2 regions of the Arthrobacter sp. FW306-07-I genome follow, and region 2 is predicted to be linked to the other one. Evidence: riboswitches for the same ligand, from Rfam matches in the RefSeq annotation. Region 2 holds a riboswitch; the other holds the start of a gene.

Region 1 (6,926 bases), on a different replicon from region 2:
AGGAGCCCGCGCCGACCGCGGAATCCGCTGAACCGGCGCAGGAAACTCCGGCCGCGTCCAGCGGCGGAGAACCTGAAGCTGCCGCAAGCCCCTTCGCTTCCCTGTTCCTGGAACCCGCGTCGCCCACCTCCGTGCTCTTCCAGGCACCGGACCTCAGCACTGTGGTCCGTCCCGCAGCGCCCGTCGCCGAGGAGCCTGAGGAGGAAGAAACCGAAGACACTGAGGATTCCTCCAGCCGCCGCCGGCGCCGCAGCCGTGGCCGCAGGGGCCGCAGCCGGATCGGCGACAGGGCTGAAGAGGACAACGAGGACGGCAGCGTTGACGCCGACGCCCAGGACGAAGCCGACGAGGACACGGCCGGGACGGTGGAGGACGGCGTGACCTCCCGCCGCCGCCGTCGCCGCCGCCGTGGGGACCAGGACCTTGAGCTTACGGGTGGCGAAGACGACGATCCCCCCAACACGGTCACGCGCGTGCGCGCCCCGCGGACTGTGAGCGAGGCACCCGCCAGCAACCGCGTCACCAGCGTTAAGGGTTCCACCCGCCTGGAGGCCAAGAAACAGCGCCGCCGCGAATCCCGCGACACGGGCCGCCGCCGCACGGTCATCACCGAAGCCGAGTTCCTGGCGCGCCGGGAGTCCGTTGACCGGCAGATGATCGTTCGCCAGCGCGACGACAGAATCCAGATCGCGGTCCTCGAAGACGGCGTGCTGGCCGAGCACTTCGTATCCAAGACCCAGCAGGACTCGTTGATCGGCAACGTGTACCTGGGCAAGGTCCAGAACGTCCTGCCGTCCATGGAAGCGGCGTTCGTGGACATCGGCCGCGGCCGCAACGCGGTCCTGTACGCCGGCGAGGTCAACTGGGAAGCGGTGAACCTCGAGGGCAAGCAGCGCCGCATCGAAAACGCGCTGAAGTCCGGCGATACCGTCCTGGTCCAGGTCACCAAGGACCCCGTGGGCCACAAGGGTGCCCGCCTCACCAGCCAGATCTCGCTGCCCGGACGCTACCTGGTGTACGTACCCGGCGGGTCCATGACCGGCATCTCCCGCAAGCTGCCCGACGTCGAACGGAACCGCCTCAAGCGCATCCTCAAAGACCGCCTGCCCGAGCACGCCGGCGTCATTGTTCGCACTGCCGCCGAGGGCGCTTCCGAGGAAGAGCTCACGCACGACATCAACAGGCTGCGGGCCCAGTGGGAAGGCATCGAAAGCCAGTCGGCCTCCACCAAGATCCTGGCCCCCGAACTGCTCTACGGCGAGCCGGACCTGACCATCAAGGTGGTCCGCGACGTCTTCAACGAGGACTTCTCCAAGCTCATCGTCTCGGGCGAGGAAGCCTGGGACACCATCGAGGCCTACGTAACCTACGTGGCCCCGGACCTGGTGGGCCGCCTCGAGAAGTGGACCAAGGACCAGGACATCTTCTCCGCTTGGCGCATCGACGAGCAGATCCACAAGGCCCTCGAACGGAAGGTCTTCCTTCCCTCGGGCGGCTCCCTGGTGATCGATCGCACCGAGGCAATGACCGTGGTGGACGTCAACACCGGCAAGTTCACCGGCAGCGGTGGCAACCTCGAGGAAACCGTCACCAAGAACAACCTCGAAGCTGCCGAGGAAGTGGTACGCCAGCTGCGGCTGCGCGACATCGGCGGCATTATCGTGATCGACTTCATCGACATGGTGCTCGAATCCAACCGCGACCTGGTGCTGCGCCGCCTGGTGGAATGCCTGGGCCGCGACCGGACCAAGCACCAGGTTGCCGAAGTGACCTCTCTCGGCCTGGTCCAGATGACCCGCAAGCGCATGGGCACCGGGCTCCTGGAAGTCTTCGGCGAGCAGTGCGAGGCCTGCGCCGGCCGCGGCGTGGTGACCCACGACGATCCCGTGGAGCACCGCAGGGCCAATGTCGTGGCCGCCGAGCACCACCACGTCCAGCGCAATGACAACCGGCCCGAAGCCCGGCCGGAAGCCCACCGCACCGAAAGCCAGCGGACCGACAACAACCAGCCGGGCGCACGTTCCGAACGAAAGCGGCGGCGCGGACGCAACGGCCAGCAGCCCGAGGCCGCTCCGGCTCCTGCCGTCCAGGTCCACACCGTCCACCCGGACCCTACGGACGCTGAGCGGCATGCCAAGGCAGAAGCAACCCGCCTTGCCCTGGCCAACATCGCCGCTGCTGCCCACGCCGCCCACCTGCACGACGAAGAGGTGGCGGCAACCCGGCAGGTGCCCGCCGCCCCGCCTGCGCCGGCTCCGGCGGAGGAGAAACACGACGCCGACGCCCCCACGCGTCCGGCGGCTGTCCTGACATTCGGTGGCGAGGAAGTCCCGCTTCCGTTCGTGGAGCATGCGGAGGAGCAGCAGCCCAAGCCGGCTCTCACCTTGGACCGGCTCGCTGAAGCGTTCGCCCACCTGGGCCAGCCGGCGTCGTCCGTGGAGGACGCTCCGGCCAGGACCGCGGAGGTGCCGCAGGCAGCCGAACCGTCCGCACCGGCACCGGCCACGCCGGAATCAGGGGCTGAAGCCGGGGGAGCGGAAGCCCGCACCGCGGTGGAAGTTCCAGGCGAAAAGGACTATTCGGACCACACGCTGGAACAGTCCCGGCAGCGCCGTCCGCGGCGCCACCGGGGTGCCAGCCGTGCGCAGGGTGCCGCCAACGAGACCGCCGTCCAGCACCACGAAAACGTCCAGTCGACTGCCGGAGGCCATTCGCACGCGGCCAAGGCCCCGGAAATGGATAAGGCACAGGCCACCGCCGAACCGGGCAAGGCGGCAGCGGAACCGATTATCCTCGGCGTCGGCGTCCCGGCTTCGGAGCTGTAAGCCGGAAGCCCCGGACAGGCAACAAAGACACATTCAGGAGTCCCCGCTTTGTGGACGGTTCCCCGGTGAATGACACGGGGAACAGTCCCAGGGCGGGGACTCCTGCGTGCGGCACCCACCCCTTTGCGGCAGGTGCTGTCACCTTTCCTGGGAATACGCCCCAGCGGCTAGGCTGGAAACCGACACGGGGTGCCGCGCAAAAGGCCGGCTGAGATCCACACCCGTTGAACCTGTCCGGCTAGTACCGGCGAAGGGATGTCTCTTGTCTTCAACCCTTTCCATGCCCCTGCCAGCTGCATTCGATGCACCCACTGCGTTGCCGGCAGGCCGTGACGTTCCACGCGTCCTCTCCATCGCGGGCTCGGACCCGTCAGGCGGAGCGGGCATCCAGGCAGACCTTAAGAGCATCGCCGCGCATGGCGGCTATGGCATGGCCGCCATCACCGCCCTCACAGCCCAGAACACCCAGGGCGTGCAGGCCGTGCACGTTCCTCCGGCCGCTTTCCTGGCCCAGCAGCTGGATGCCGTCAGCGACGACATCAACATCGACGCCGTCAAGATCGGCATGCTGGGTGACAGGGAAGTGATCCGCACTGTGCGCGGCTGGCTCGAAAAGGTGCGTCCCGACGTCGTGGTTCTCGATCCGGTGATGGTTGCCACCAGCGGCGACCGGCTGCTGAAGGAATCGGCGGAAGCGGCACTTCGGGAACTGCTGCCCCTTGCCCACCTCATCACCCCCAACCTGCCCGAGCTTGCCATGCTGATGGGCGCTGCCCCTGCGGAGAGCTGGGATGAGGCGCTGGCCCAGGGCAGGCGCCTGGCCGATGCCACCGGGGCCACAATCCTGGTCAAGGGCGGGCACCTGGCGGGGGAGCGCTGTCCGGACGCTCTGGTCAACACCGCGGGCCTGCTCGGGGAGGAGATAGTGGAAGTCCCGGGACCCCGTATTGCCACCCGCAACAGCCACGGCACGGGATGCTCCCTTTCCTCCGCAATGGCAACCGTGCAGGCACGCCTGGGCGACTGGGAAGCAACACTGCGGACCGTCAAGCCCTGGCTGGCCGGCGCCCTCGAGAACTCGGGCCAGCTGTCAGTGGGCCGGGGGAACGGGCCAGTGCACCACTTCCACCATCTGCGGCCGGCACTGCAGGAAGGCGGCTTCGCGGCCCGGCTATGGACGGAAGCCCAACAGGACCTCGACGACATCTACGCGCTTGACTTCATCCGCGGCCTGGCCGCGGGAGACCTGGCCGAGAAGGACTTCGCCTACTACCTGGCCCAGGACGCCCTTTACCTCAACGGGTACTCCCGCGTTCTGGCCCGCACCAGCGCCCTGGCCCCCTCGGAGGCCGAACAATTGTTCTGGGCAGGATCGGCCCAGAATTGCCTCGAAGTGGAAACGGAACTCCACCGCTCCTGGCTCAGCACACGGCCGGTCCAGGGCGGCCTGGGCCCCGTCACCAAGGCCTACGTTGACCACCTCACAGCAGCATCGGCGTCGGGCAGCTACGCAGTCCTGGCGGCAGCCGTCCTGCCCTGCTTCTGGCTCTACGCCGAGGTGGGCAGGAAGCTGCACTCCCAGTTCCTTTCCAGCTGTGAGCCTGAAGGGCACGCCTACGCGGCGTGGCTGCGCACCTACGCCGACGAGGGCTTCGCCGAAGCCACCCGCCGGGCCATCGCCATCGTGGATGGGGCGGGGCGGAAAGCGTCGGACCATGAAAGAGCAGCGATGGTCACCGCGTTCAAGCAGTCCTGCCGCTTGGAAGTGGAATTCTTCGACGCGCCGAGACTTCATTCCTGACCGCTGCCGGCAGCGCCGCCGCTATGATGGAGTGGCATGGTTGCGGTGCTGCCCGCCGGGTTTGTGGTTACTACCACAGCGGGGCCGCCGGAACCAGCCTCATTTGCGGCCGTGGACGGATTTAGCGTATTCTGGATCTTCGGTGCTTACGCCAACACTTGGGTTATGACCCTGGGGCATTCTGCTGTGTATAACAAGCGGACTGCTCCACCGGGACGGCTCACGGATTTCCCCGGGGAATCCACGGCGTTGAGGCACAGCGGGATCCCAGCCAATTTCCGAGCCGGGTGCCGCACGCAAATTTTGTAATAAACGTCGAGAGAAGTGAGTTCCCAAGTGGTGTACGCGATTGTCCGCGCAGGCGGCCGCCAAGAGAAGGTTTCCGTTGGAGACTTCGTTACCCTGAACCGCGTCGCCGGTGGAGCCGGCAGCACCATCGAGCTGCCCGCACTGCTCCTGGTTGACGGTGACAAAGTCACCTCCGCCGCCGCTGACCTGGCCAAGGTAACTGTTACGGCTGAAATCCTCCAGGACCTCCGTGGTCCTAAGATTGTCATCCAGAAGTACAAGAACAAGACCGGCTACAAGAAGCGCCAGGGTCACCGCCAGGAACTGACCAAGGTCAAGATCACCGGCATCAAGTAACCCACCGGTTACTGTTCAGGTTTTCCAACAGATTCCCCAGAATTTTAAAGGCAGGCATTTCAGATGGCACATAAAAAGGGCGCGAGCTCCACTCGCAACGGTCGCGATTCCAACGCTCAGTACCTCGGCGTCAAGCGCTTCGGCGGCCAGGTAGTTTCCGCAGGCGAGATCATCGTCCGCCAGCGTGGCACCCACTTCCACCCGGGCGCCGGCGTTGGCCGTGGCGGTGACGACACCCTGTTCGCACTGACCCCGGGCGCCGTTGAATTCGGCACCCGCCGCGGTCGTCGCGTGGTCAACATCGTTGCTGCTGCAGCTGCAGAGTAACAACAAGTTCTGAAGCGGTGGAGCGGGCCTGTGGGTCCGCTCCACTGTTCTTTTAACCGCATTACAATCGATGTGGCGTTCCGGACGCCAGGTAAACAGCATTTGAGGAGATCCACGTGGCCAGCTTTGTAGACCGGGTAGTCCTGCACGTATCCGGCGGATCGGGCGGCCACGGATGCGTCTCCGTCCACCGCGAGAAGTTCAAGCCCCTGGGTGGACCCGACGGCGGCAACGGCGGCAACGGCGGTGACGTGATCCTTCGCGTCGATCACCAGACCACAACACTCCTCGACTACCACCACGCACCCCACCGGCATGCCAGCAACGGCGGTCCCGGCATGGGTGACTGGCGCGGCGGTAAGAACGGCGAGACCCTGGTGCTTCCCGTGCCGGACGGTACCGTGGTCAAGACCAAGGACGGCACCCTGCTCGCCGACCTCGTAGGTGAAGGTGCCGAGTACGTGGCGGCCGCCGGAGGCGTGGGCGGGCTCGGCAACGCAGCACTCTCCTCCCAGAAGCGCCGCGCCCCTGGCTTCGCCCTGCTGGGCCTTGAGGGTGACTCCCGCGACATCGTGCTGGAGCTGAAGTCCATCGCGGACATTGCACTGGTGGGCTTCCCGTCCGCGGGCAAGTCCAGCCTCATCGCAGCGATGTCCGCCGCCCGCCCCAAGATCGCCGACTACCCGTTCACCACACTGGTTCCCAACCTCGGCGTGGTGCAGGCAGGCGATGTGCGTTTCACCATCGCCGATGTCCCCGGCCTCATCGAAGGCGCCAGTGAGGGACGCGGCCTGGGCCACAACTTCCTGCGCCACGTTGAGCGCTGCGCTGCCCTGGTGCACGTGCTGGACTGCGGCACCCTGGAATCGGACCGGGACCCGCTCTCCGACCTCGCCATCATCGAGGGGGAGCTGGAGAAGTACGCCGTCGACATGAGCTATGCCGGCCAGGACGGCGAAGTGGTTCCCCTGAACCACCGCCCCCGCCTGGTTGCGCTGAACAAGGTGGACCTGCCGGACGGCAAGGACATGGCAGAGTTTGTACGCCCGGAACTCGAATCGCGCGGCTACCGCGTCTTCGAAGTGTCCGCCACCAGCCACGAGGGACTGCGCCAGCTCGGCTTCGCCATGGCCGAGATCGTCCAGGCCGCCCGCGACGCCGTAGCCGCCGCCCCGCCCAAGGTCCAGCCCGCCGTGTTGCGGCCCCGCGCCGTGAATGAGGCAGGGTTCAAGATCCGTCGCGAGGAGAAGAACCTGGAGCCGCTGTTCCGCGTCCTGGGCGAAAAGCCCGAGCGGTGGGTCAAGCAGACCGACTTCACCAACGAGGAA
Region 2 (6,926 bases):
ACATTCTTAAACAGTCCGGTGTGGCGCCGGATAAAGTGCTGCTGATCGGCGGAGGATCGAAGTCCAGGGCACTGCGCCAGGCCGCAGCCAGCATTTTCGGGATGCCCGTCGAGATCCCGACAACCAAAGAATACGTGGCGCTAGGGGCTGCTAGACAAGCGGCATGGGCCGCCTCCGGAAGCCTTCCCGACTGGCACCGAAGCGTTGAAGCGGCCTACGAACCCGACGGACACTGGGGCTCCGAGGCCCGGGGACGCTACATCGAGACACGCAAAAACGTCTACGGACTCTGAGCTACTTCTGAGTTCGATCTATAGAAGCTGCTCCCTGGAGCTGGCATGGAGACCATCGCCGGTTTTGGCGGGAGCAAGGATCGGGGCGCGTTGTACACAAGGGGGGACAGCCTATGAGCTGTGCAGAGGGCTCCACGTGCCCGCCAGCGTGCACAACCGGCCCAACCTCGGCTTCAGGGACATTTCATCTTTGGATCCGGTCCTCCTTGGAGGAGCCGACGAGGCGCTGCCGCACCTGTGGGAAGGCGTGGTGGGTCAGGAGAGTCGCCGGAACTGGCCGGGCTTCACATGTAGGAGGATGGGCAGCCCCAACTGAACGGGTGAGTCACCGATGGGTTGGTCGAGCAGTTCGTTGATCGATCTCTGCCCTTCCAGTTCCCCGGACTTGGTCCTTTCCATATCTTTCACCCTAGACGGCTGGGGCTGCCGTGGGACCTGAACCGCGCGGCCGGCCCAACCGCTGGCGTTCTCTGCCCGGAAAGCCCAGATCATTGAGGCAAGGACGGCGTTCGGAACTGGTTGCGGCGCGCTCTACCAGTTCTGCAGCCTGTTCCGACGTACCTGTTCCGACATATGGGTGTTCCGGTCCCTTGTAGGCGCAGCGCTCCGTGGCCAGGGGGATCCCTTCCCTCCGGTGTTCTTTGATGAGGGAACGTTCGAATTCTGCGATGACGCCTATACGGAAAGCATGACGTTAGGCCCTGGGGGAGTACCCACCCGTAAGTGGAGCGGGGGTGGGCCGGGGGCACCTGTCACGAGCGGGCGTCGAGGTAGTGCAGAATCGCCCGGGCCGTTTCCTCCGGAGCGCTGAGGTGGGGGCAGTGGCCGGTGGCATGGAGTTGCGTCAGGGTGCTGTGTTGCACATTCTTGTGCAGGTAGGCGCCCACTTCCGGCGGGGCAAGCCGATCGTCCGAGCACTGCAGAATCAGGCAGTTGGTGCGCACCTTTTTCAGTTCAGGGCGGGAGTCGGAAAAGAAGGTTACCCCGGCGAAGTGCCGTGCGATGGACGGATCTGTCCGGCAGAAGCTCACCCGCAGGTCCTCCGCTAATTCCGGCTCCTGCTGGTTGCCCATCACCATGGGCGCTACGGCCGCGGCCCAGGCGAAATAGTTGCTGTCTAGAGATGCCAGCAGGCCCTCGATGTCTTCCCGCGAAAATCCGCCCACGTAGCCGTCGTAGGGGTCATCCGTATGACGGGGTGAAGGGGCAAGCAGGACCAGGTGGGAGAAACGGTCCGGGTCCTGCACTGCCGCGATCATGGCAATCATCGTGCTGACACTATGGCCCACCAGGATGACGTTCTCAAGGCCGAGAGCGGCGCAAATCTCCAGCAGGTCCGACGCGTACCCGTCCAGGGTTCCGTACTTCTCCCAGTCATAGGCACTGATGTCCGAGTGCCCTGCACCAACATGGTCAAAAAGCACCAGCCGGTAATCATCAACGAAATAGGGCAGTAGCTTCCGCCACATCGCCTGATCGCAGCCAAAACCGTGGGCAAACATCATCACAGGCCCATCATCCCGGCCGAACATGGTGACATTGTTCCGGCCGATTACCGCAGCAGCTGCTTCGATCACGTTCACGTTCTCACTGACCCTCGCTAATTGGCGTCCTGCCCCAGACTATCCACGGGAAATAGAGAATCCCAGGGATCCTTCCACTATGGCCTTTAAGGTGACGTCGATTCAGCCCGTTACATGCCCAAGGCTCCGTCAACGTGCTTAGGCTCAGACAAGCTGACCGTGGTGACTCTATTCCGTCCACAGCTGGGGTCAAGTGGGGTTAGCCACGGCTGGAGGTCGGGAGCCGTTGGGGTAGCTCCCATTGCAGCAGTAGCCCCGGGTGTGGGCGCAGGCGGGACCAAGCCTTTCAGTGGCCCCGGATCCAAGTTCCTCTTTCTGGACCCAAGTCAAGACGCCCGGTGCCAGGTTTGGGTGTGCCCTATTCGGGCGGTGTGAGCTGTCATCCAGATCTCTACTTTCAGTAGACCATCTTTTTAAGAGGGCCTGCTGTCCGAGATCTCCACGGCAGCTCAAGAGAGTTGCTGCGGCGATCTCAGACAGCGGAATTAGTGGATTCTTCTACGCTGCCAAGGCTGGTTGTTGATAACCCAGATGACCAACGCCCCGGAAGCACTGTCAGTGGGGGCCTGTTGCGTCTCGCCGACTGCTCTGTAAGGTTGGTCACATCCACACGGGGGCCCTGGTGCAGGGGCTGAGATCGGGCTGATGCAGTTCGTGACCGTTGAACCTGTCCGGGTCATGCCGGCGAAGGAAGTAGGAAATCACTCATGAACGCCATGAATTCGCATTCGCTCGCGTATGCCCATGACCCGGAACACGCCATTAGCGTCCCTGTCACGGAGATCGCTTTGGAGGATTCGCCGAACGGGGTGAAGAATCCTCCCTTCACGGTCTACCGGACAGCGGGGCCTGGCAGTGATCCGGTGATGGGCTTGGAGCCGTTCCGGTCCGAATGGATCGAATTGCGGGCCGATACCGAGCCTTACGGTGGCCGGGAACGGAACCTGCTCGATGACGGCAGGTCCGCGGTGCGGCGCGGTGCTGCGTCGGCCGAGTGGAAGGGTGCCCAGCCTGTTCCCCGGCGTGCCGTCGACGGCAGGACCGTCACCCAGATGCACTACGCCAAACGGGGCATCATCACCCCGGAGATGCGGTTCGTGGCGGTGCGGGAGAACTGCGACGTTGAACTGGTCCGCTCCGAAGTCGCCGCCGGCCGGGCGATCATTCCGAACAACATCAACCACCCCGAGTCCGAGCCGATGATCATCGGTAAGGCGTTCCTGGTGAAGATCAACGCCAACATCGGCAACTCTGCGGTGACCTCCTCCATTGCCGAGGAGGTGGACAAGCTGCAGTGGGCGGCCCAGTGGGGCGCCGACACGGTGATGGATCTCTCCACGGGCGATGACATCCACACGACCCGTGAGTGGATCATCCGTAACTCTCCGGTCCCGATTGGCACGGTGCCGATCTACCAGGCGCTGGAAAAGGTCAACGGGCAGGCCAACGAGCTGACGTGGGAGATCTACCGGGACACCGTGATCGAGCAGTGCGAGCAGGGTGTGGACTACATGACCGTCCACGCCGGGGTCCTGCTCCGGTACGTTCCGCTGACCGCCAACAGGGTGACCGGGATCGTGTCCCGTGGCGGGTCGATCATGGCCGGCTGGTGCCTGGCGCACCATCAGGAAAACTTCCTCTACACGCACTTCGACGAACTGTGCGAGATTTTCGCCAAGTACGACGTCGCGTTCTCCCTGGGTGACGGTCTGCGCCCGGGTTCCACGGCGGATGCCAACGACGCGGCCCAGTTCGCTGAACTGGACACCCTGGCCGAACTGACCAAGCGGGCCTGGAAGTATGACGTGCAGGTCATGGTCGAAGGACCCGGTCACATCCCGTTCCACCTGGTCCGTGAAAACGTCGAACGTCAGCAGGAACTCTGCGACGGGGCACCCTTTTACACCCTGGGGCCGTTGGTAACCGATGTTGCACCGGGGTATGACCACATCACCTCCGCGATCGGGGCCACGGAGATTGCCCGGTACGGCACCGCCATGCTGTGCTACGTCACGCCTAAGGAGCACCTCGGGTTGCCGAACAAGGATGACGTGAAGACCGGAGTGATCACGTACAAGATCGCGGCCCATGCAGCGGATCTCGCCAAGGGCCACCCGGGCGCGCATGAACGCGACGACGCCCTCTCTAAGGCCCGGTTCGAGTTCCGGTGGCGCGACCAGTTCGCGCTGTCCCTGGACCCGGTCACGGCGGAGGAGTTCCATGACGAGACGCTGCCCGCGGAGCCGGCGAAGACGGCGCATTTCTGTTCGATGTGCGGGCCGAAGTTCTGTTCCATGCGGATCAGCCAAGACATCCGGGACCAGTTCGGTGGAGCATCCGAGCAGGAAGTAATCGCGGGCATGAACGCCAAAAGCGCAGAGTTCCGCGAAGCCGGTGGCAAGGTTTACCTCCCCGAACCCGCCCGCCTCAACCCCTAGAAATGGCGAGGGCCTGCGACTGCCGCCGCGGGCCCTCGCATAGGACCTTTCCGTGCACGGAGCCTCGACTGCCACGGCAGCTCACTGGGCGGCGGGGGAACGTCGACACCGCAACGCCCGTGGGGTGGATGCTGTTCACGACCATGGCAGCCCATGGGAAAGCTCGTGGGCCTAACTGGGAAGGTCTAATGTGGTGGTGCGGGTTGGCCCGGGGGCTTTCCGGGCAACATAACGCTCCAGGTGTTGCGGTCCGACGGGCTGGTTTTGTCTCAAAGCCGGGGAGTGGCAGGACTCTTTAGTTGATGCTGTCGCCATGATCGCCTTCTGTGAGGGGTTGCTTGCCTAGGGCGTGGTGATGGGGGCTTCGAGGAGTTCCTTGAGCCTTTTTAGGAAGACGGCCCCCATGGATCCGTCTACGGCCCGGTGGTCGCAGGTGAGGGTGAGTTCGGATATGGGGCGCCATTCGGCGTGGCCGTCCAGCATGACGTACCGCTGGCGTGTGGAAGCTACGGCGAGGATGGCCACTTGTGGGACGTTGATGATCGCATCGAAGCGGTCGATGCCGAGCATCCCAAGATTTGAGATGGTAAAGGTTCCTGCTGAAATGTCGGCCATGCCCAGCTTCCTGGCACGGGCCTTTTCGACAACTTCACGCCGCCTTTGGGCGATGTCGGGCAGGCTCATGCTGGGTACACGGTGAATGACGGGGACGGTCAGTCCGGCATCCGTTGCGACCGCGATCCCGATGTTGATGTCCTCGAACGTGGTCACGCCTTCCTCGGAGTAGTGGGCGTTGAGTTCCGGATTTTCCGATAACGCGGTGGCTGCGGCAGAGATGAGTCGGTCAGTCACGGTTGACTGGGGGGACACCGATTTCACCGTGAGGGCGTTTGTCATATCTACTTCGACGGTGAGATGAAATGCAGGTGCTTGCCATGCGGTAACCATTTGCTTAGCCGCTGCACGCCGGATGCCCTTGAGGGGCAGCGTGGTTCCTTGAAGGGTTGGGATGTCGTTGGTGGTAGTCATGGGTTTTCTTTCTGATTGGTCGTGGTTAGATGTTGATGCTTTGACCGGCTGCCCCGTGGAGGGCTTCCTTGACTGCTTCGCTGAGCGTGGGGTGCGCGTGAATGTTCCGGGCCAGCTGGGTCACGGTCAGGCCTTCCTGCCGGGCCAGGGTCAGTTCAGGTAGCAGCTCCGTGACATCTGGCCCGATGAGGTGAGCGCCCAGAAGTTTGCCGTTGCGGCTGTCGGTCAGCAGTTTCACGAAGCCGCTTGGTTCGCCCACAGCGTGTGCCTTGGCATTTGCCACGAACGGGAAGGCGGTCTTTTTGACTTCGCTGCCGTGGGGAGAAAGTCCGTTGTCGGTGTAGCCGAAGCTTGCGATCTGAGGGTTGGAGTACGTCGCCCGGGGCATCATGAGGTAGTCCAGGGGAACCGTTGGTTCACCTGCCAGAGCTTCGGCCGCAACCAGTGCCATCGCTTCGGCGGCGTGAGCGAGCATCAGCTTGGCCGTGACATCACCAATGGCATAAATGTGCGGGATATTGGTTCGCATCTGGTCATCGACGCCGATGGCTCTGCGGTCTGTGAGGGCGATTCCTGTTTTTTCCAGGCCGTAGCCGGTGACCCGGGGGGTGAACCCCGTTGCTTGGAGGAGCTTTTCGGCGTAGATGACATCTGACGTTTCACCATTCGTCACCGTGACTGCGACTTCGGTGGAGTTCTCCTCAACGCTGGTGACCTTGGTTGCCGTCCGGATGTCTATTCCGAGTTTCCGGTAGCGCCTGGTCAGCTCCTTGGAGATCTCCGGATCTTCCAGCGGAACGATGCGGTCGGCGAATTCGACTAAAGTCACTTTTACCCCGTAGCTGCTCATGACGTAGGCGAATTCAACGCCAATGGCTCCGGCTCCGGCGATGACGACACTTTTCGGCAGGATCGGTGAAAGAATCTGTTCCTTGTAGGTGACGACCTTTTCGGAAAGTGCCGTTCCGGGCAGGAGGCGTGTTTCTGCGCCGACGGCGATGATCGCGTGATCGAAGCTGATGCTTTGTCGTTCACCGTCGGTGATTTCCAGGTCCATGGTGTTTGCATCGGCGAAAGTTCCTCGTGCATTGAATTCAGTGATGCCGTTCTTTTTCATGAGGTAGTGGATGCCTTTGACCCGGCCGTCAGCTACGGACCTGCTGCGCTGGAAGGCTGCCCCGAAATCGTAGGTCACCTCCCCGCCCACCTGAATGCCGTGTTCCTTGGCATCGTTTCTGAAGGTCTGTACTAGTTGTGCGCTGTGGATCAGTGATTTCGAGGGAACACATCCGATGTTCAGGCACACTCCTCCCCAGTGCTGTTCCTCGACGATCGCGACCCGTTTGCCTAACTGCGCGGAGCGGATCGCCGCTGTGTAGCCTCCTGGGCCGGCACCTACAACGAGTACATCGAACTTTTGCGGATTCATCTGAACCTCTCCTGTTCTGCTTCGGATTCTGTTTTTGCCCGTGACGCGGGCCGTGGGTCCGTTTTGCCGATCGGCTCATGCGTCCCAGCTAGCTGTGTAGTTGGCTGGCCGCTAACCCCTGATGTGAGCCAGCTCCTCGGGCAGGTCGTGGCCC

The links. Region 2 has a riboswitch for thiamine pyrophosphate ahead of thiC (phosphomethylpyrimidine synthase ThiC). Riboswitches for the same ligand answer to the same signal wherever they lie in the genome.
Region 1: it holds a riboswitch for thiamine pyrophosphate, as region 2 does, so the genes downstream of both, thiD (bifunctional hydroxymethylpyrimidine kinase/phosphomethylpyrimidine kinase) here and thiC (phosphomethylpyrimidine synthase ThiC) in region 2, are expected to answer to the same signal.

The regions. Positions count from the first base shown of each region.
Region 1 is NZ_CP084550.1:2,530,774-2,537,699, reverse strand. Features, by position in the region: gene LFT46_RS11725 (Rne/Rng family ribonuclease) at 1-2,825, shown strand, start outside; TPP riboswitch at 3,001-3,098, shown strand; gene thiD (bifunctional hydroxymethylpyrimidine kinase/phosphomethylpyrimidine kinase) at 3,106-4,626, shown strand; gene rplU (50S ribosomal protein L21) at 4,963-5,271, shown strand; gene rpmA (50S ribosomal protein L27) at 5,335-5,598, shown strand; gene obgE (GTPase ObgE) at 5,715-6,926, shown strand, end outside.
Region 2 is NZ_CP084551.1:92,785-99,710, forward strand. Features, by position in the region: gene xylB (xylulokinase) at 1-293, shown strand, start outside; gene LFT46_RS21100 (hypothetical protein) at 549-692, opposite strand; gene LFT46_RS21110 (alpha/beta fold hydrolase) at 1,046-1,870, opposite strand; TPP riboswitch at 2,477-2,586, shown strand; gene thiC (phosphomethylpyrimidine synthase ThiC) at 2,584-4,314, shown strand; gene LFT46_RS21120 (dihydrolipoamide acetyltransferase family protein) at 4,657-5,343, opposite strand; gene lpdA (dihydrolipoyl dehydrogenase) at 5,369-6,772, opposite strand.